Regions from separate parts of the Promicromonospora sp. NPDC019610 genome, predicted to be linked through region 1. Evidence: predicted binding sites of a transcription regulator. Region 1 holds the regulator's gene; each other region holds the start of a gene.
What was found. Region 1 encodes HrcA, which represses chaperone genes, less so after heat shock. Its sites were predicted from a motif close to TTNGCACTCGNNNNNNNCGAGTGCNAA; they were not measured.

Region 1 (6,773 bases):
TCGTAGGCGGCCGTCGCGGCCTCGATCGCCTCCTTGGGCCGGCCGCCGAGCATCGCGCGGCGCGCCCGCAGCATCAGGAGCTGGCCGCGCACGACGTCGTCCCGGCCGGGCTCGACGAGCGCCAGGGCCCGTTCGATGAGCTCGGGCCCCTCGCCCGAGCCGGCGTGGCCCGCGATGAGTGCCGTGTCGGAGAGCATGCCGGCGAGTCCCGCCGGGTCGTCGGCGGGCCATTCGTCGAGCGCCTCGTGCGCCACGGCCAGGGCACGGGCGGTCCGGGTCGAGCCGCGCAGGGCCTCGGCGACGGAGCGCAGCAGCTCGTGGTGCGGCAGGCCGGCCACGGCCTCGGCGTCGGGCACCTGGTCCCAGAGCTCCAGGGCACGCTCACCCAGAGCGACCGCGGTGGACGACGCCGCCCCATCCGCCGCGGCCCGGTGCCCCTCGACGGCCGCCGCGAGCGCCTTGCCGAGCATCCCGGCGCGCCACCAGTGGTCGGCGATGCGGGACAGCTTCGCGACCGACCGGGCGCGCCGGTGCAGCGCCTGCTCCAGCGCGCGTGCGTAGGCGGCGTGCAGCCGACGCCGCTCGCCGGGCAGCAGCTCGGCGTACACCGCTTCCTGGACCAGGGCGTGCCGGAACGCGTACCCGACCTCGGTGACGACCAGCACCTGTGCCTCGACCGCCTCGCGGACCGCCTCCTCCGGTTCGACGCCGGTGTTCGGGACGACGCCGGCGTCCGGTCCGGGACCGGCGTCGGGGACGGTGCGCGGGCCGGACCCCGTCGAGGGATCCGCGAGGACGTCGTCGAGCACGTCGTACCAGACGCGCGGGCCGGCGGCCGCGACCACGCGGCACAGTGCCTGGGCCGCGCGGCTCAGGTTCCAGTAGCGCAGCAGGAGGATGTCGCGCAGCGAGTCGGGCAGGTCGGTGCCGAGGAAGCCGACCAGCTCCTCGACGTAGAAGGGGACGCCCTCGCTGCGGTCCGCCAGGTCGGCGAGCGACTCGGCGTCGAGGCCGGCGTCCAGCAGGTCCTGCGCCATCTCCCGGATCTCCGTCTGGCCCAGGCGGGCCAGCTCGAGGCGTGTGATGAGGCGGGCCCGGTCGAGCTCGGCCATGACGGTGCGCAGGGGGTGGGCGCGCGAGACGTCGTCGCTGCGGTAGGTGAGCAGCAGGAGCAGGCCCGGCGGCGTGGTGCGGGCGAGGCGGAGCGCGACGGCGCGCGTGACGTCGTCGGACCAGTGCAGGTCCTCGATGACCACCACGACGGGGCGCTCGCGCGCGAGCCCGGCGAGCAGGTCCGTGAGGACCTCGGGGACTCGGTCGGCCCCGGCGTCGGGCGTGGGTGCGACGAGCTGGGGAGCGAGGGCGGACAGGGCGCCCGCAGCGGGGCCGGCCGCGGCGACGACCGCCTCGTGGCCCATCGTCCGGACGACGCCGTTCAGGAGCCCGGCCAGGGCCGCGTAGGGGAGCGGTCCCGAGCCCTCGTCGGCGCACTGGCCGACGATCACGTGGGCGCCGTCGGCCCGGGAGGTGAGCTCGTCGAGCAGGCGGGTCTTGCCGATCCCGGCCTCGCCGGCGATCACCAGGGTGCGGCTGCCGCCGGAGCGGACGTCGGCGAGAGCGGCCTCGAGCGCGCCGAGCTCGGGGGCTCGGCCCACCAGGCGGGCACGGGGGACCGGCATGGGCTCATCGTCCCATGCCGGTCCGTGGTCGTTCTGTTTCCTCTCGTCGGCCGGCCCGCCGCTCTCGCGGGCCTGTCCGCCGCCCGGCACGGTCGCCCTCCCTACGGGATCAGGCGACCCGCGGCCGGACGGCGTCGGCCGCCTTGGCCCGGGCACCGCGCTCGGCGGTGCGCTGCGCGGCGGCCTGCCGGCGGGCCGCGTCCTTCTGCTCCCGGGCCACGCGGGCCCGCTCGTTGCGCTGGTCGAGCTCCCGCTCGTTGCGGCGGTACTCGGCGTAGTCCGAAAAACCGAACATGGTGGTTCCTCCCGGTGTCACCGCCGGCCCCTCGCCGGCGGTGATTCCAGGTTCGTCTGTGAGGTACGTCGCGCGGATCGGGCGGTCGCCGCATCTTTCGCGTCGGGTTCGCGATGCGGGGTGGGCGCGCCTAAGGCATCGCCCTATGCTCGGTGCTCAGCCCTCGGCGAACGGTAGGACATGCAGGTCAGGCGCGTGTTTGCCGGGGCGGGACGGCGCGGCCGGCCCGGGTGTGCGGGGCAAGCGGCGGGTCGGCGACCCGGCGGGTGGCGCGTGCCGCGTAAGATTGGCACTCGGTCGGTGAGAGTGCTGGAAGGCAGTGTCGGTGAGCGGGCCGGAACCCGGGTGCACGTCCCGGACGTTCTACCTGGGGACGGAGGTGAGCGCGGTGAGCGAGGAACGCAGACTCGATGTCCTGCGGGCCATCGTGGAGGACTATGTCCGCACACGGGAGCCCGTCGGTTCGCGCATTCTCACGGAGCGCCACCAGCTCGGCGTCTCCCCGGCCACGGTCCGCAACGACATGGCCGCCCTGGAGGAGGCCGGGCTCATCGCCCAGCCGCACACCTCGGCGGGGCGCATCCCCACCGACAAGGGCTACCGCCTCTTCGTGGACCAGCTCGCCGAGGTGCGGCCGCTGTCCGTCCCGCAGAGGCGGGCCATCGAGACCTTCCTGTCCGAGGCGGTCGACCTGGACGACGTCGTGGCCCGCGCCGGGCGGCTCATCGCCCAGCTCACCGGCCAGGTCGCCGTGGTCCAGTACCCGTCGCTGCGGCGGTCCGGGCTGCGGCACCTGGAGCTCGTGCCGACCGCCGAGGGGCGGCTCCTCGTCGTCGTCATCACGGACACCGGCCGGGTGGAGCAGCGCTTCCTCGACGTGCCCGTCGACCTGGACGACGGCACGCTCGGCGAGCTGCGCGCCCGCCTGAACGCGGCGACCGCCGGCCGCCGGCTCGCCGACCTCGGTGACGCGTTCGCCGGGGTCGCCGAGGCGATGCCGGCCGAGCACCGCCCCCTGGCGACGGCTGTGGCCGAGGTGGTCACCGCCGCGCTCGCCGAGGAGAGCGAGGAGCGGATCGTCCTGACCGGCCAGGCCAACCTGGCACGTTCCGGCATGCGTTTCGAGCAGGGCCTGCGGCCCGTCCTGGAGGCGCTCGAGGAGCAGGTCGTCCTGCTCGGCCTCCTCACCGACATGACCGACGACGCCAAGGTGGCGGTGAGCATCGGACACGAGAACCGGCTGGCGGGACTGGCGGAGACCTCCGTCGTCACGTCCGGCTACGGCTCGTCCGACGGCGACACCGTCGCGATCCTGAGCTCGATCGGCCCCACCCGTATGGACTATCCGGGCACCATCGCCGCGGTCCGCGCCGTCGCGCGCTACCTGTCGCGAGTGCTGCCCAGCTGACTACTCACCTCATCACGAAGAGAGACCTGTGACCGACTACTACGAGATTCTCGGTGTTCCGCGCGACGCCTCGCCCGAGCAGATCAAGAAGGCATACCGCAAGCTGGCCCGCGAGCTGCACCCGGACGTGGCCGGCGACGCGGGCGAGGACCGGTTCAAGGACGTCGCGCGCGCGTACGAGGTGCTGTCCAACCCCGACAAGCGCCAGCAGTACGACATGGGTGTGGACCCGACGTCGCCCGGCGGCGGCGCGGGCGGCGGGTTCGGCGCCGGGTTCGGGTTCCAGGACATCTTCGAGACCTTCTTCGGCGGCGGGCAGCCGACCGGCCCGGTCCCGCGCGCGCGGCGCGGCAACGACGCGCTCGTGCGCCTCGACCTCGACCTCGCCGAGGCCGTGTTCGGTGCCAAGCGCGAGATCCAGGTCGACACCGCGGTGGTCTGCAACACCTGCGGCGGCGACGGCGCGCGGCCGGGCACCCACGCCCGCACCTGCGACGTCTGCCAGGGCCGCGGCTCCGTGCAGCGCGTCGCCCGCTCGTTCCTCGGCCAGGTCATGACCAACCAGCCGTGCTCCGCCTGCGGCGGCTTCGGCACGGTGATCCCCGAGCCCTGCACCGACTGCTCCGGCGAGGGCCGCGTGCGCTCGCGGCGCACCGTCGCGGTCAACGTCCCCGCCGGCGTCGACACCGGCACGCGCATCAAGCTCTCCGCTCAGGGCGAGGTGGGCCCCGGTGGCGGCCCCGCCGGCGACCTGTACGTGGAGATCCGCGAGCGCGCGCACGACACGTTCGTGCGGCGCGGCGACGAGCTGCACTGCACCCTCCAGGTGCCGATGACGGCGGCCGCCCTCGGCACCGTGCTCGAGCTCGACACGCTGGACGGCCTCCAGGAGATCGACCTGCGCCCCGGCACGCAGCCCGGCCAGGTCATGACCCTCAAGGGCCTCGGCGTGGGGCACCTGCACTCCAACGGGCGCGGCGACCTCAACGTGCACATCGAGGTCCAGGTCCCCACGAGCCTCGACGAGGAGCAGACCGCGCTGATGCAGCAGCTCGCGGCGCTGCGCGGCGAGGAGCGGCCCGAGCCGCGGCTCGCGACGGTCCAGGGCGGCGTCTTCTCGCGCCTGCGCGACAAGCTCAGCGGGCGCTGACCGCGCACCGATGAGCGCGCCAGTCTTTCTCGCCGAGGCGTCCGCCGCCCACCCGCTGTCCGAGTACGGCGCGGGTGCGCTGTACGTGCTCGACGGCGCCGAGGGCCGGCACGCCGGCGTCGTCCAGCGGCGCGGGCCGGGGGAGCGGATCGACGTGGTCGACGGCGCGGGCGTGCGCCTGCGGACCGTCGTCGAGGCCGTGCACGGCGCCGAGGTGCACCTGCGCGTCGAGCAGGCCGTCGTCGAGCCCGTGCCCGACGTCGTCGTGACGCTCGTGCAGGCCCTCGCCAAGGGCGACCGCGACGAGATGGCGATCGAGGCCGCCACGGAGACCGGGGTGGACGCGATCATCCCCTGGCAGGCCGAGCGGTCCGTCGTGGTGTGGCGCGGGGACCGTGCCGCCAAGTCACGGGCCCGCTGGATCAGCACCGTCCGGGCCGCGACCAAGCAGGCCCGTCGGGCGCGCATCCCCGACGTCGACGTGTCCCTGAGCACCAAGCAGCTCGCGGCCCGCACCCGCGACGTGGTCGCCGCGGGCGGCGCCGTGGTGGTGCTGCACGAGGAGGCGACGACGGGCCTGTCGGCGGTCCCGCTGCCCGACGCCGGGGCCCTGCTCCTCGTCGTCGGACCCGAGGGCGGGATCTCGGAGGCCGAGGTCGCCGTGCTCACGGAGGCGGGTGCGGTCACGGCCCGCCTGGGGCCCCACGTGCTCCGCACGTCGACGGCGGGCCCGATCGCGATAGCCCTCCTGAGCGACCGCCTGGGCCGCTGGTAACCCCACCCCCGCGAAACCGTTGAGTGCTGGGTATTTGTTGCTCTGGAGGCTCCAGAGCAACAAATACCCAGCACTCAACGAGGTGGCGGGCGAGTGGGGTCAGTTGGTGACGTCGAACTCCACGCGGCGGTTCTTCTCCAGGTCCGCGAACGTGCGCGGGACGACCAGCGGGTCGGACTCGCCGAAGCCCTTCCACGTCAGCCGGTCGCGGTCCACGCCCAGCTCCACGAGCTCGTCGACCACGGCCTCCGCCCGGCGCTCGCTCAGCCGCTGGTTGTGCGCCTCGGTGCCGACCGAGTCGGTGTGCCCCTCGACGCGGACCTCGACCTCCAGGTGTTCCGCGAGCACCTCGGCGGCCTCCTTCACCACCGTGCGGCCGTCCTTGGTCAGCCGCGCGCTGTCCGTGACGAACGTGATGTTCGGGATCTCGACGAGGTCCTCCTGCGCCTTCTCCCGCTCCTCGCGGGTCGGCTCGCGCCTCGGCTCGTCCTTCTTGTCGTCGTCCTTCTTCGTGTCGTCCCCGGCGTCCTTCGTCTCGCTGTCCGACGGCGTCGCGGTCGGCTCGGGTGAGGTCGTCGCCTCGGCCAACGCCTCCGTCGCGGCGTGCTCTGCCGTGTCCGCGTCGTTCTCCGCCGCGCCGTCCTCCGCCGCGCCGTCCTCCGGGGAGACCAGCCCGTCGGGGCCGTAGGCCGCGGCGGCCCGGACGCCCTCGACCCCGCCGACGACGTCGGCGGCCGCCAGCGCCTCGGCGTCCGTCGGCGCGGTCACGTCGGCGTCGCGCCCCGCGAACGAGACGTCCACCCCGTCGAGCCCCGCCGCGGAGAGGGCCCCCTGCGCGCTCTCCGTCAGCGTGGACTCGATGTGCTCGCGGAAGCCCGTGTTCTGGACACCCGACAGGGCACCCATCCCGAGGACCACGATGATCACCGGGGGCAGCACGACCTTCAGGTTCATGCCTTCACCTCGGACTGCGTGGGCTCGGCGTCACCGTCGGCGGCCGCGGCCTTGGCCTCGTCCTCGGCGATCGCCTCGGCCTTGGCCTCGGCGCCCTCGATCTCGTCCACGTCGGTGTAGTCGACGTTCTCCTTGAACCGGGCCCGGCGGTCCTGGCCGCCGATCAGGTAGTCCTGGAACTCCTGCAGGCCGTCCTCGTCGCCGTCGGCCAGGTACTGCGCCTGCTCGGCCCAGCTCACGGCCGCCGGGGCGAACGTGACGCCGCCCGTGGCGAGCGCCGCGCGCAGCTCGTCCTCGGTCGCGCCCGCGATCTTCGCGTACGTCGCGTAGCCCGCGGCCTTCAGGGTGGACTCGATCTTGGGCCCGATGCCCTCGATCCGCTGCAGGTCCTGCGGCTCGGGCGCGGGCTCGGGCTCGACGGCGGCGGCCGCGGGCTCCGGCTCGACGGCGGGGGCGGGCTCGGGCTCCGGCGCGCTGTCCGGCTCCGGGGTCGCGGCGGCCTCCGCCTCGTC
Region 2 (6,773 bases), on a different contig from region 1:
CCGGGCGGCCGAAGAGCCCGGGGTCGGCGTCGCACCGACCGCCGCGACCCGCCCGGCGACGTCCGCCGGCGGCGGACGGGTGCGGCCTCGCCCGATCGTGCCGGGTCACGCGGCGACGATCAGGCCCCCGGTCGTCGCTCGCGCCTTGTCGAGGCGCGTGCCGACGTCGGCCCAGTTGGCCAGGTTCCAGAACGCCGCGACGTAGTCGGCCTTGACGTTGAGGTAGTCCAGGTAGAAGGCGTGCTCCCACATGTCGAGCATGAGCAGCGGGGTGATGCCCAGCGGTACGTTCGCCTGCTGGTCGAAGAGCTGGAACACCAGCAGCCGCCCGCCGATGCTGTCCCAGCCGAGCACCGCCCAGCCCGAGCCCTGGATGCCCGTCGCGACGGCGGTGAAGTGTGCCTGGAACGCCGCGAAGCTGCCGAACTGGTCGGTGATCGCCGCGGCGAGCTCGCCGTCCGGCTCGCCGCCGCCGTCGGGCGAGAGGTTGTTCCAGAAGACGGTGTGGTTGGTGTGGCCGCCCAGGTTGAACGCGAGGTTCTTCTCGTGCAGGTTCACCGCGGCCAGGTCGCCGGACTCGCGGGCCTGGGCCAGGGCGTCGAGCGCGGCGTTGGCTCCGGCCACGTACGTGGCGTGGTGCTTGTCGTGGTGCAGCTCCATGATCCGGCCGCTGATGTGCGGTTCGAGCGCGGCGTAGTCGTAGGGCAGGTCAGGCAGGGTGTAGACCGACATCGTGTGCTCCCCGTTCTCGTCATGGCCCGGTCCGGGACCGATCGTGGCCGGGCGCAGTCGACGCTAGGTCGCGCGACACGCACTCGCATTCTCGAGCGCGCCGCCCGGCGTCCGGTCCAGCCGCGACGCGCGCGCTCGACGGATCACCACCGGTGAGCGAGGGCACTGCGGACGCCGATCAGCCCAGGCGCTCCAGCAGGCGCACGGTGACCGTGTCGCCGGCCTCCTTGCTGATCTGGCGGCGGAGCCCGGCGGCCACGGGAAGCTTGTGGGTCCCGTCGCCGAGCGCCATGAAGGAGCTGGTGAACTCGACGCCGTCGATGGTGCCCCGGACCTTGACCAGGCCGCGGGTGCCGAAGTACTCGGCGGAGCCGTCCAGCTTCAGGTAGGTCCAGCCGCCCTTCGCCTCGCTCCGGAGCAGCACCGCGGTGAAGGTGCGGTCCAGCGGACCACTGCTGACTGCGGACATGATCGGATCTCCCTTCGGATCAGTGGACGAGCCCGATGACGAACGCCACGAGCAGGAGCTTGAGGAGCCAGTCCCCCGCGTGGATGGCCGCGGTCTGCCACGGCACGCGCTCCCAGATGATCGACCCGGTGAGCAGCACCACGGGGAACGCCGCCCACAGCACGAGCGCGAGCAGAAGTGACGACGGCAGCGCCAGCAGGCCGGCCTGCGCGGCGACCCAGGCGAACCCGGCCCCGACCACCGCCGTCCGCACGAGCTCGGTGACCACCCGCCACGGGCCGGGGCGGCCCCGGTCGAGCACCCGGTCGCCGAGCGCTCGCCGCTCGAGCGGCGAGACGACGACGTAGTAGACGGAACTGAGCACGAACGCCGCCACGGCGGCGACAACGACACCCCACACGATCATGACGATCCTCCTTTTAGTACTGCCTAGTACTGTAAGCGGACGCACCGGGTACTGTCCAGTACTATTTTCTCGTGACCAGCCCGTCCTCGACCCAGCGCCGCGGTCGGCCCGGTGGCAGCCGGGGCACCGACCTCCTTGCCGTCGCACGCGACGTCCTGCTCGCGCGCCGGTACGCCGGCGCGACGATGGACGCCGTCGCCGCGCAGGCCCGGATCTCGAAGCAGACCCTCTACCGGCAGTACCCGTCCAAGGAGATCCTGTACGCGGCCGTCGTGCGGGACTGGGTCGATCAGGGCCGCGACGCCATGGCTCCGCACCTCCGGAAGCTGATGGCGACCGACGACGTCGGCCAGGGGCTGCTGGAGCTCTGCCGGACGCTGCACCACGGCGTGCTGAGCGCCCCGGTGCTCCAGATGCGGACCCTGATCGCGGCCGAGGCCGAGCGGTTCCCCGACGTGGCCGCCGACTACGTCAGCCGCAGCTGGGACCACAACCAGGCGCTCCTGGCCGACGCCCTGCGACACCTGGCCGGCCGCGGCCTGCTGCGGGTGGACCACCCGGAGGTGGCCGCCGAGCAGCTCACCTGGCTCACCCTGGCGGCGCCGCTGAACCGCCTCACCCTGACCGGCGGCGCGGCACGCTACCCGGCCGAGGAGCTGGACGCCGTCGCCCACGAGGCGGTCGCCACCTTCCTGGCCCGCTACGGCACCGGCGAGCCGGCGCCCGGCTGAGCGCTGAGCGACCAGTCGCTCCCTGCGCCACCCCGGGAGCCGGCTGCCGGGCCGCTCCCGGCTCCTACTGATCCGCCTGATCCGCCTGCGGGCGAGGGATGAACGTGGCGACGACCACGCAGACGACCGCCGCGCCCAGCCCGAGCGTGAGCGTGAGCAGAAAACCGCCCTCGCTCGGCCCGGCCACGCCGCCTGCCGTCGTGACGGACAGGGCCAGGACTGCGCCGGCGACCGCCGAGGCGATGCTCGTGCCGAGCGAGCGCATGAGCGCGTTGAGCCCGTTCGCGGCGCCCGTCTCGCGCCCCGGCACCGCCTGCATGATGAGCGCGGGCATCGCCGCGTAGCCGAGGCCGACGCCCACGCCGAGCACGACGTTGACGACGAGGATCTGCCACGCCTCGGCGTGGAAGACCAGCGCGAGCCCGTAGGCAAGGGCGAGCACCGCGGCACCGATGATGAGCAGCACCTTCGCACCCCAGCGCTGCTCGACCTTGCCGGCGACGGGAGACATCGCCATCATCGCCAGCCCCGAGGGCGCGAGGACGAGCGCCGCGACCGTGAGCGTCAGCCCCAGCCCGATGCCGGTCGCCCGCGGCAGCACGAGCAGCTGCGGAAGGACCACGCTCGACGCGAAGAGCGCGAAGCCCATCGCGACCGAGGCCAGGTTCGTGAGCAGCACCGGCCGGCGCGCACTGACCCGCAGGTCGACGAGCGGATCCTGCACGCGCAGCTCGATCACGCCCCAGATCGACAGCACGACCACGCCGCCGGCCAGAAGGGTCAAGGTCCGCGCATCCCCCCAGCCCCACTCACCGCCGCGCGACACGGCGACGAGCACGCCGACCAGCCCGAGCGACAGCCCGACGACACCGACGAAGTCGACGCGCCCCGGCGTCCGCAGCGCGCTGGACGGCACGAAGACCGCGTAGCCCACGAAGGCGAGCAGAGCGATCACGGCCGCCACCCAGAACAGGGCGTGCCAGTCCAGGTGCTCCGCCACGACCGCGCTCAGCGGCAGGCCGAGCGCACCGCCGACCCCGAGCGTCGCACTGACGAGAGCGATACCCGAACCAAGCCTCCGCGGCGGCAGCACGTCGCGCAGGATCGCGATGCCCAACGGGATGACGCCGGCCGCCATGCCCTGCAGCGCCCGCGCGACGACCAGGGTCACCACGTCGTTCGAGAGCGCGGCGAGGACCGCACCGACCGCCTGCAGCAGCAGGAGCGCCATGGCGACACGACGCTTGCCGAACATGTCGCCGAGCCGTCCCGCCACGGGCGTGCAGACGGCGGCCGCCACCAGGGTCGCGGTGATCGCCCACGCGGTGTTGTCCCGGGTGGTGTTCAGGAGCTCCGGCAGCTCGCCCTGGATCGGAACAAGGATCGTCTGCATGAACGACGCTCCCAGGCCTGCGAAAGCGAGCACGGCGAGGATCGCCCGCGAGCCGCGCCGACGAGCGCTATCACCTCCGACTCCACGCGTCCCGCCGTCGGCGGAGGCAAGGGGGATGTCCCGGGTCGGTGTCTGGGTCATCGGTCGTTCGTCTCTTCCGGTCGTGTCTCGCGGATGCGAGACGCTGTCTCATGTCGCAGATAACGTATCACCCTGTAGACTTTGGGTCATGGTCAATGAAGTGCGCGATCGCAGCCGCGAGATCCTGCGCGCCGAGTTCGCGGACGCCGCCGCCACGTTCTGCGCCGAGCACGGCTTCGACGAGGTCACGGCCAACGAGATCGCACACGGCATCGGCGTCTCGCGCGCGACCTTCTTCCGCTACTTCGCGTCGAAGGAGGACGCGGTGGTCTCCGCCGCACGCGGTGCCGCCGCACGCGGCGCCTTCGCGCGGCGCATCGCCGAGAGCGCCGACGCGGCCGAGCCCGGCACCACCGTGTGGACCATCATCCGCAGGGCGGCCGAGTCGATGATCGACATGGCCGACACGCGCGGGGACGCACTGCGGGCACGGATCCGCATGATCACCGATGTCCCCGCGCTCAAGGCGCACCTGGCCTCCCAACGGCGCACCGAGCAGTCGGCGGTCGCCGACGTGCTGCGAGGGCGCGTCGCCGACGACCGCGCCGCGCACGCCCTCGCGGCCGCCGCGATCGCCGCCGCAGACCTCGCCTGGCAGGAGTGGGCCCGCACACCCGACTCGAAGCTGCGGCCCCTGCTCGACGCCTACTTCACGGCGCTCGGCGCCGTCGCGACGACGAAGCTCGGCCCAGCCGGTTCCGGATCAGCCTGACAACCGCACCCGTCGGCCCGGTCGGTTGCCCGTGGCGCAGCCCTGTCGTGCGCGAGCCGAACGCGCTCTTGGCACTCGCACGTCGAGAGTGCTAAAAAAGGAGATGTAGCCGGACGGCGGCGCCCACCGCCGTCGAGCGCCGCGGTCCTGGAGGGGCCAGGACCGCATCAGCATGGGAGGTGATGCGCAATGGCTACCTATTGGGACCCGTTCCAGGAGATGGACCGGCTGTTCAGCTCGTTCGCGAGCAACGCACGGCAGTCCGGCACCCTGCCGATGGACCTGTTCCGCACCGGCGACCACTACGTGCTGTCCATGGACCTACCGGGAGTCGACCCCGGCACCATCGACGTCTCCGTCGAGGACCGCACCCTGACGGTCCGCGCCGAACGCACGCAGCGTTCGGGCGACGACGCGCAGTGGCTGGTCCGGGAGCGCCCCACGGGCACGTTCGCCCGCCAGCTCACGGTGGGCCGCGGGCTCGCGCTCGACCAGATCTCCGCCTCGTACACCGACGGCGTCCTGTCGCTGACCATCCCCGTCAGCGAGGAAGCCAAGCCGCGGAGGATCGAGGTCGCTCACACCGGCGGTACGACATCCATCGGCCAGGGCTCCGGGGACCGACAGTCCATCGAGTCCTGACCAGCATCGAGTCCTGACCACCACCGAGTCCTGACCACCATCGAGCGGGCGTGGTCCGGGGCCCTGCCCGGACCACGCCCGCGCAGCTCACCCGCCCGGGTGTCGGCCCGAGGTGGGCGGCGCGCACGGCCGCACGACGGGCGCCGTCCCGTCACGCGGCCTTGTCGAACCAGTCGAGCGCGAGGCCGGCGACCGCAGCCGGGGCGTCGTCGGTGATGAAGTGCGCCGCGTCGTCGACGTAGGCGAACTCGGCACGGTCCGCATACCGCTCCGGACGGCGGCAGACGCGCCCCATGACCTCCTCGGTCCAGGGACGGTCGCTGCGGCCGAACACGAAGAGCGTCGGCACCGTGAGCCGTCGGCGGCGGTAGACGCCGCGCATCAGGCGCATGGCCTCGGGCAGGATCATGCCGCGGGTGAGGGGGCGCACCGCGCCGTCGATTTCAGGCCGGCGCATCGGGGCGAGGTGGGCCTCGACGGTTGCCTCCGACATCGGGCGGGCGACGTACGCCGCGGAGAAGAGGGCGCGCAGCGAAGCGCCGGGGCGGTGCCAGATGAACGGGGGCAGGTGCCGGAAGCCGGGGAGGACCTTCGGGCTGAACGTCATGAAGCCGGGTGGGACGGCGAGCTCGACCGCGGTCCGGACGCGGTCGGGGTGGTCGTAGCTCAGCTGCATGGCGGTGATGGCGCCCATGTCGTGCGAGACGAGGTGGGCCCGCTCGATGTGCAGGGCGTCGAACAGGGTCAGCAGGTCACGTAGCCGGGTCTCGCGTTCGACCCGGGGGTCGTCGGCAACGGTCCAGCCGGCTCCGCGCAGGTCGGGGCACAGGACGCGGTAGCCGCGCGCGGCGAGGACCGGGGCCACGGCGTGCCACTGCCACCAGTGCTGGGGGAAGCCGTGCAGCAGCACCACCGGCTCGCCCTCGCCGATGGCGGCGACATGAGAGCGCAGGCCGGGCGTATCGACGACGAGATGGTCGAAGCCGGGAGCCTTCGGCAGGGGCGGTGACCACCCCGAGGCGGCGACGGAAGGACTGGGGCGAGGCTCGGACGCGGACATGACGAGACCTTTCGGGCGGTGCACTACTATGTTCATAGTAGAACTCTCGACAAGGAGTGTCCATGCCCGCGGCGACCCGGGAGCGCGCCCTCGAGGCAGCCGTGGAGCTGCTCGGCGCCGAGGGCCTGCGTGCGCTCAGCCATGCCCGGGTCGACACCCGGGCGGGCCTCCCCCCGGGGTCGACCTCGAACTGGTTCCGCACCCGCCGGGCGCTGCTCGGTGGGGTGGTCGACTGGATCGCCGAGCACGAGCGCGCGGACTTCGACCCGGCCGCGCCGGCTGAGGTCACGGGACCCGACGGGCTGATCGAGGGCTTGTGCGCCCTGCTCGAACGACAGACCGGCCCGTTCGCCGCCCGCACCCGCGCGCGGTACGCCCTCTTCCTCGACCTCGCCGGCGATCCCGAGCTGAGCGAGCCGCTGCGTCGGCAGCGCCGCGAGTTCGAACGGTGGACCGAACAGATCGTGACCGATGCCGGCATCGCCGA
Region 3 (6,773 bases), on a different contig from region 1:
TCGGGTCACGCGCCCAGCTCTCCGGCTACATCGAGGCGCTGCACCGGGTGCGCGAGCCGTGGCGGGTCTCGGCCTATGACGCGCTGCAGGCGCTGGCCCGGCTCACGTCCGAGCGGCCCGCGCCGGCCACGCGCGTGCGGCTCGGCTCGGAGTCCGTGCTGGCCCTCGGCGCGGAGCGGCGCGCCGAGCTCGCGGCCGACCTCGAACGGGCGGCCGAGCTGGGGGCGTTCACGCTCAAGTCGTCGTCGAGCCCGTGGTTCGGCGCGCACATCCTGACCGACGACGACGCGCGTGCCGCGCTCGCCCGCGTCACCCGCCTGGGCGAGCACACGCTGCCGGAGCTGCGCAAGCAGATCGAGTACGTCTCGAAGGTGACGGGCCTGGTCGAGGCGTCGACGGCCCGGCAGTGGGGCGAGCAGCTCGCGATGCTCGGTGGCATGCGCGGCACGCTCGACGTGTTCCAGCCGATGGTCTTCGAACGCACCGCGGCCGACATGGTGCAGGCCACGGCGTCGCGCAAGCAGCGGGCCGACCAGGGCGCCGAGATGGGTTGGCTGGAGCGGCGCCGGCTGAAGCGGCGCGCCCGCGAGATGGTGCGGCCGGGCGTGCGCGTGCCGGACATGCACGCTGCGCTCGTCGAGGTGCAGCGGCAGCGCGAGGTCTGGCAGGCGCAGTGCCCGCGGGGCGGCTGGCCCACCCTCCCCGAGGGGCTGGCGGGCGTCGAGGAGACCTACGAGGCGGTGCGCATTGACCTCGAGGCGCTCGAACCCGTGCTGCGGTCCTCGCAGGCGGGCGGCGACCTGCTCGACCTCGACCTGTTCGCCCTGGTCCAGCGGCTCGCCTCGCTGTCCGAGACGCAGGACGCCCTGGCCCCGCTCCCCGAGCGGACGGCGGTGCTGCGGCGCCTGCGCGCGTCCGGCCTCGGCGAGCTCGTCGACGACCTCGGTGAGCGCCGGGTCGAGGCCGACCTGGTGGGCCCCGAGCTGGAGCTGACGTGGTGGTCGTCCGTGTTCGAGCAGATCCTGGCCGTCGAGCCGGACCTCGCCGGGCAGGACGGCGCGGGGCTGGACGCCCTCGCGGGGCGCTTCCGCGAGCTGGACCGGCGGCACGTCGACTCGCTGTCGGCGCCCGTGCGGGCGGCGGTGCGGGCGCACCTCGGCGCGGCGATGCGCGACGAGCGGGAGGACGCCGAGGCCCTGTACGCGACGCTGGTCGGCGGCGGCCTGAGCTCGATGCGCGACCTGGTGACGGGGCACGGCTCGACCGTGCGGCGGCTGCGGCCCACCTGGGTGTCGACGCCGACGATGGTGCCGCACCTGCTGCCCGCCGAGAAGAGCGCCGACCTGGTGATCCTCGACGCCGTGCAGCACGTCCCGGTCGAGGTGGTCGTGCCCGCGCTGGCACGCGGCCGACAGATCGTCGTGGTCGGCGACCCGCGGTCGGCGTCCGGCACCGCGGTGCGCGACCTCGCGCGGCTGCTGCCGCGCGTGACGCTGCAGCCGGAGCCCGCCCGACGCGACCCGCGGCTCACGGCCCTGCTGGCGGAGCACGGGTACGAGGGGATCATGCGGCCGGCGCCCCTGCCGCGCACCGAGGCCCTGGTGCACTTCTCGCTCGTGGACGGGACGGGCATGCCCGACCCGGTCTCCGGCACCGTCGAGTCGACGAGTGCCGAGGTGGAGCGGGTCGTCGACCTGGCGATCGAGCACGCGATGACCCGGCCCGAGGAGACCTTCGGCATCGTGACGGTCACGGCCGCGCACGCCGACCGGATCCGCGAGCGGCTGCTCGCGGAGGTCCGCGCCAACCCGGCGCTGGCGCCGTTCTTCGCGGGCTCGCGCCCCGAGCCCGTGGTGGTCGCCGACGTGACCGGCGTGGCCGGCCTGGCACGGGACACGATCGTGCTCACCCTCGGTTTCGGGCGGACGCCGCACGGGCGGGTGCTGCACCGGTTCGGCGTGCTCGGCGAGGCCGGTGGCGACGCGATGCTGCTGGGCTCGCTGGGGGCGGCGCGCAAACGGCTGCACGTCGTGTCGTGCTTCCCGGCGTCCGACCTGGACCCCGAGCGCCTGCGCGGCCCCGGGCCGCAGATGCTGGCGCGGGTGCTGTCGTTCGCCGAGGAGCGCTCCGGCCTCGCGGACCAGGTCGAGATCGGCAACGGCGTGGACGTGGCGCGGTCCGTGGACCGGCTGGTCGTGGACCTGGGGGAGCGGCTGTGGCGCTCGGGCCTCGTGGTCGAGACCGACTACGGGCTGCCCGGCGGCGACCGCATCCCGCTCGCCGTGGGACACCCCGACCTGCCGGGCGAGCTGCTGGTGGCCGTCCTGACCGACGACGCCGCCTACGTGGCCGAGCCCTCGATCCGCGTACGTGACCGGCAGCTCGCCGAGCGGCTCGAACGGCTGGGCTGGGTGGTGGCGCAGGTGTGGTCCGCGGCCGCGTTCCTGGACCCTGACTCGGAGGCCGAGCGGGTGCGCCGCGTGGTGCTCGCAGTCCGGGACGCCCGGGTCGGCCTGTCCGGGGGCGTGCCCCCGGCGGCGGAGCTGATCGTCCCGCAGGTCCTGGACGACTAACCGCTCATCGACCCCGTTGAGTGCTGGGTATTTGCGGTGTCGAAACGTTCCGAGAGCGCAAATATCCAGCACTCAACGGGGTGGTGTGCGGTTCGGGCGACAATGGTGCGGTGAGCGAGTCCGAGAACCGACCTGCAGAACCCGCACCGGCTGGCGCGACGTCCCGGCGCCGCGGGCCCCGGCGGGCCGTGCGGCGCGGGACCGAGCGGGAGGCCGTGCTCGGTGTGAGCGCGGACGAGCGTCCGGCCGGCTGGGGCGAGGGGTCCGACGGCGGTCCCGGCTCGTCCGACGGCGGGCACGGCTCGAACGACGACCAGCTCCGCAGTGACGTCCCGCCGCACTGGGGCTGACGGGCTCGGCGGGTGGTTGACGGGCCCGGCGAGTGGGGCGACGGCTCGGCGGATGCCGTGCCGCCGACGCTGCGCCACGTGATCGGCAGCGCCGCGCGGGCGACCGAGCCGCGCGAGCGACCGCGACCGCCGTGCTGGCCGGTCAGTTGGAGCGTGCGTCCGACGGCGTGCCGGCCTGGACCCGGAGCAGATCGCGGATCTCGGTGAGCAGCACGACCTGCTCGTCGAGGGCCTCCTCGACCGCCTCTTCCTCGGCGGACTTCTTGCGCAGCTCGCTCAGCTTCCGGATCGGGAGGATCACGAAGAAGTAGATGGCCGCCGCGATCAGCAGGAACATGATCAGGCCCTGGATGAACAGGCCGATCTGGAACTTGGTCTCGTCACCCTGCCAGTTCGGGACGTAGAACGCGATCTCGCTGAAGTTGGGTGCACCCACGAGCCACCCGATGAACGGCATGATGACGCCGTCGACGAGGCCGCTGATGACCCCGGAGAAGGCCGCGCCGATGACGACGGCGACCGCGAGATCGAGCACGTTGCCGCGTGTGATGAATTCCTTGAAGCCGTTGAACAGGTCGCGCATGGATCCCCCTGGGTATCTCAAGTCGGTGTGGGTCGGCGTTGGCCGGAACCTCGACGGAGATTGTGGTGGAAATTCCGGTTAAGCGCATGTCGAAGTGGACATTCGTTCTGAATGAGCAGTGCCGCTTCTGGTGAAGAGTCCACGGTGAACACTGCGCCCCGGCTACGGCACCAGCACCGCCGTCACCGAGCCCCAGCCCGAGACCGCTGACAGCTCCGGGGCCTCCTCCGGAGTCACCGCGACGAGCGTGACCGGCCCCTCGCCGTCCGACACGGGTCCGAGCAGCCCGCCGGCGTCCTTCGGCTCGCGCCCGGCAGGTACGGGCAGCACGCGGGCGCCCCGGGCGAGGTACCGGGGCTCGCCGTCCGGTTCGCTGCCCGACGTCGTCCCGGCGAGCAGGTCCACGCGGTCGCCGGGACGCAGCAGGGCGGCGACAGCGTCGTCGGACAGGCGGACCGGTACCACCACCGTGCCGCGCGGGGCTGCGGCGGAGACGCCGTCGTCGGACACGAGGGAGGTGTGCAGCGGAGCGCCCTCCGGCAGCCCGACGACGGCGGCGCGGCCCAGCACCGCCCGCACCGAGTGCAGGGCGCCGGGCGGGGCGAGGTCGGCCGCGACGGCGCGCACGGCGACATCTGCCCTGGTCAGCTGGGTTCCGGGCGCCACGGCGCGCGCGGTGACGGCGACGTCGACCGTCGGGGGTGGCGGCGGCCTCAGGAGGTGCACCGTCAGGGTCGCGGCGAGGCCGAACAGGGCGGCCGCGAGGGCGAACCGCCAGCGCCACAGGATCCGCCGGGCCTGCCGGGACGCCGGAGAACCGGGTCGGCCCCGACGAGACAGGCCTGGCCGGGACAGCAGCACGGCGAGGCCGGCCCGTGGCGGCCGGTGCGATGTGCCGGCCCGGTTCCACGAGGTGCTTGAGTCAGCGTCGCGCGTCGCAGCCCGTGCGCCCCACGGCGTGCGCTGTCCGGTGCCGCGCGGTGCGCCGTGGCGTGCGGCCGGCTCGGCGAGCGTCTCGAGAAGTCCCATGCGGCCGACGTTAGGCAGACGGCGCCGGGGTGCGGGGCCGCCGTCGGGCGAGCTGTGCACAAGGACGCGAGAACCGTGCCTGTGGTCGGGCTCGAACACCCGGAATCTCGTCCGGCGTGCCGGTCCTCACGGGGCGGAACTTCAGAACGGCCGCCCCGCCGCGTGCGCTTCCCTGAACATCCGCTGGCGCAGCACGTGTTGCCCTGCCCTGAGCACGGCACATTGCTCCACGGTCGGCAGTCAGCACTGAGATCGGCACAGGCCTGTGCCGATCTCGATGCAAGCTGCCGACCGCGGCAAGGGCGCCGTGGCGAACTGCCGATCTCGCTCGCGCATCCTGGCCGGTCGCCGACCGCGGCAGGTGCGCCTCAGGTCAGGCGGAGGCGGCCTTCGAGGAGCTGGACCCGCTCGACGAGGAGGACGACGAGCTGGACGAGCTCGACGACGACCCGGAAGAGCCCGAGCCCGAGCCCGAGTCCGAGGAAGAGGACGAGGACGACGAGCCCGACGAGGACTCCGACTTGCCCGCCTTCACCGTGCTGCTCGTCGACGTGCTCCGCGAGTCGGTGCGGTAGAAGCCCGAACCCTTGAAGGTGACGCCCACGGAGCTGAACACCTTGCGCAGGTTGCCTTGGCACTCCGGGCAGACGGTCAGCGACTCGTCGGTGAACTCCTGGTGGATGTCGAACGCGTGGCCGCAGTCGGCACACCGGTACGCGTAGGTGGGCACGTGCACTCCTCTGGGACGTCAGGGCGGCCGGGGCGTCGCGCGCTCACAGGACCGTCGCCTGGCACTCGGGGTTTCCGAGTGCCAATAGTAACGGTCGAGCGGCGGGGGATAGTCCCAGGATCTCCCGAGGCTGTTCACCCAAGCGCGTTCACCCAAGCCCTGGGGCGGACGGTAGTCTCCACTGCGTGTCCGCGACCACTCCCGCCGAGCCAGTAGAGCCCGTCGAAAAAGCCCCGTCCACCGGTGCACGGCCCGCCAAGCGCCGTCGGACTCGCACCACCCGTGTCCGCCAGTTCCTGGTCGGAACCACGGTCGTCGTCCTGCTGGCGCTGGTCGCCGTGACGACCTTCGGATGGCTCACCGCACGCCGTCCGCTGCCGGAGCACTCCGGGGAGGTGCAGGTCGAGGGGCTGAGCGCGGACGTGCGGGTGAGCCGCGACGCCCAGGGCGTGCCGCAGATCTACGCCGACACCGCCGAGGACCTGTTCCGCGCGCAGGGCTACGTGCACGCGCAGGACCGCTTCTTCGAGATGGACTACCGCCGCCACGTGACCGCGGGCCGGCTGGCCGAGCTGGTCGGCAACAACCCGGACGCGATCCAGGCCGACATGGTCACGCGCACCTTCGGCTGGCGGCACGTCGCCGAGGAGGAGTTCAACATCCTCGACGACGAGACCCGGCAGTACCTCCAGGCCTACGCGGACGGCGTGAACGCCTACCTCGAGAACCGCAGCCCGGGCGAGACGGCCGTGGAGTACACGGTGCTCGACGTCAGCGTCGAGGTGAACGAGCCCGAGCCGTGGGACCCGATCGACTCGCTGGCCTGGCTCAAGGCCATGGCCTGGGACCTGCGCGGCAACTACGACGACGAGCTCGACCGGGCGCTGGCCTACAGCACGCTGGACGACGCCTCGCGCGTGGCGGAGCTGTTCCCCTCCTACTCCGGCACCGGGAACGCGCCGATCCTCGACGCGGCCGAGGCGGGGGCGCAGGCGAACGCCCCGGCGGGCACCGAGACGGCGTCCGCCACCCAGGAGGTCTACGGGAGCGCGGACCTCGCCGACGCCCTCGCGTCGGCGCAGAAGGCGCTCGACGCCGTGCCGGTGCAGATCGCGCGCGGTGAGGGCACGGGCTCGAACTCGTGGGTGGTCTCGGGGCAGTACACGGAGTCGGGCAAGCCGCTGCTGGCCAACGACCCGCACCTCGACCTCGCCGCGCCCGGCATCTGGGCGCAGGTCGGCCTGCACTGCAACCAGGTGGGCCCGGAGTGCCCCTACGACGTGGCCGGCTTCTCGTTCTCCGGCTTCCCGGGCGTGATCATCGGCCACAACGCCGACATCTCCTGGGGTCTGACCAACATGGGCGCCGACGTCACCGACTTCTTCATCGAGCGCGTCCGCAACGACACGTACCTGCGTGGCGCGGACGAGTGGGTCCCGATGGAGAAGGAGACGGAGGTGATCCGGGTCGACGGCGGCAGCCCGGTCGACCTGGAGGTCCGGCGCACG

Region 2: ACH45N_RS14270 (Hsp20/alpha crystallin family protein) is a predicted target of HrcA. The motif match lies at 4,653-4,679, and genes of this name have one in related genera.
Region 3: ACH45N_RS22710 (FmdB family zinc ribbon protein) is a predicted target of HrcA. The motif match lies at 5,324-5,350, and genes of this name have one in related genera.

The regions. Positions count from the first base shown of each region.
Region 1 covers NZ_JBIRXX010000004.1:280,133-286,905, forward strand. The annotation lists gene ACH45N_RS26120 (AAA family ATPase) at 1-1,679, opposite strand, end outside; gene ACH45N_RS26125 (hypothetical protein) at 1,789-1,974, opposite strand; gene hrcA (heat-inducible transcriptional repressor HrcA) at 2,363-3,382, shown strand; gene dnaJ (molecular chaperone DnaJ) at 3,411-4,532, shown strand; gene ACH45N_RS26140 (16S rRNA (uracil(1498)-N(3))-methyltransferase) at 4,543-5,307, shown strand; gene ACH45N_RS26145 (OmpA family protein) at 5,407-6,261, opposite strand; gene ACH45N_RS26150 (helix-hairpin-helix domain-containing protein) at 6,258-6,773, opposite strand, start outside.
Region 2 covers NZ_JBIRXX010000002.1:606,014-612,786, reverse strand. The annotation lists gene ACH45N_RS14305 (hypothetical protein) at 1-109, opposite strand, end outside; gene ACH45N_RS14300 (superoxide dismutase) at 106-732, opposite strand; gene ACH45N_RS14295 (DUF1905 domain-containing protein) at 911-1,201, opposite strand; gene ACH45N_RS14290 (DUF1761 domain-containing protein) at 1,221-1,607, opposite strand; gene ACH45N_RS14285 (TetR/AcrR family transcriptional regulator) at 1,679-2,338, shown strand; gene ACH45N_RS14280 (MFS transporter) at 2,403-3,872, opposite strand; gene ACH45N_RS14275 (TetR family transcriptional regulator) at 3,961-4,584, shown strand; gene ACH45N_RS14270 (Hsp20/alpha crystallin family protein) at 4,774-5,226, shown strand; gene ACH45N_RS14265 (alpha/beta fold hydrolase) at 5,378-6,286, opposite strand; gene ACH45N_RS14260 (TetR/AcrR family transcriptional regulator) at 6,349-6,773, shown strand, end outside.
Region 3 covers NZ_JBIRXX010000003.1:328,769-335,541, forward strand. The annotation lists gene ACH45N_RS22690 (hypothetical protein) at 1-2,573, shown strand, start outside; gene ACH45N_RS22695 (hypothetical protein) at 2,684-2,923, shown strand; gene mscL (large conductance mechanosensitive channel protein MscL) at 3,066-3,506, opposite strand; gene ACH45N_RS22705 (RcpC/CpaB family pilus assembly protein) at 3,669-4,535, opposite strand; gene ACH45N_RS22710 (FmdB family zinc ribbon protein) at 4,909-5,265, opposite strand; gene ACH45N_RS22715 (penicillin acylase family protein) at 5,586-6,773, shown strand, end outside.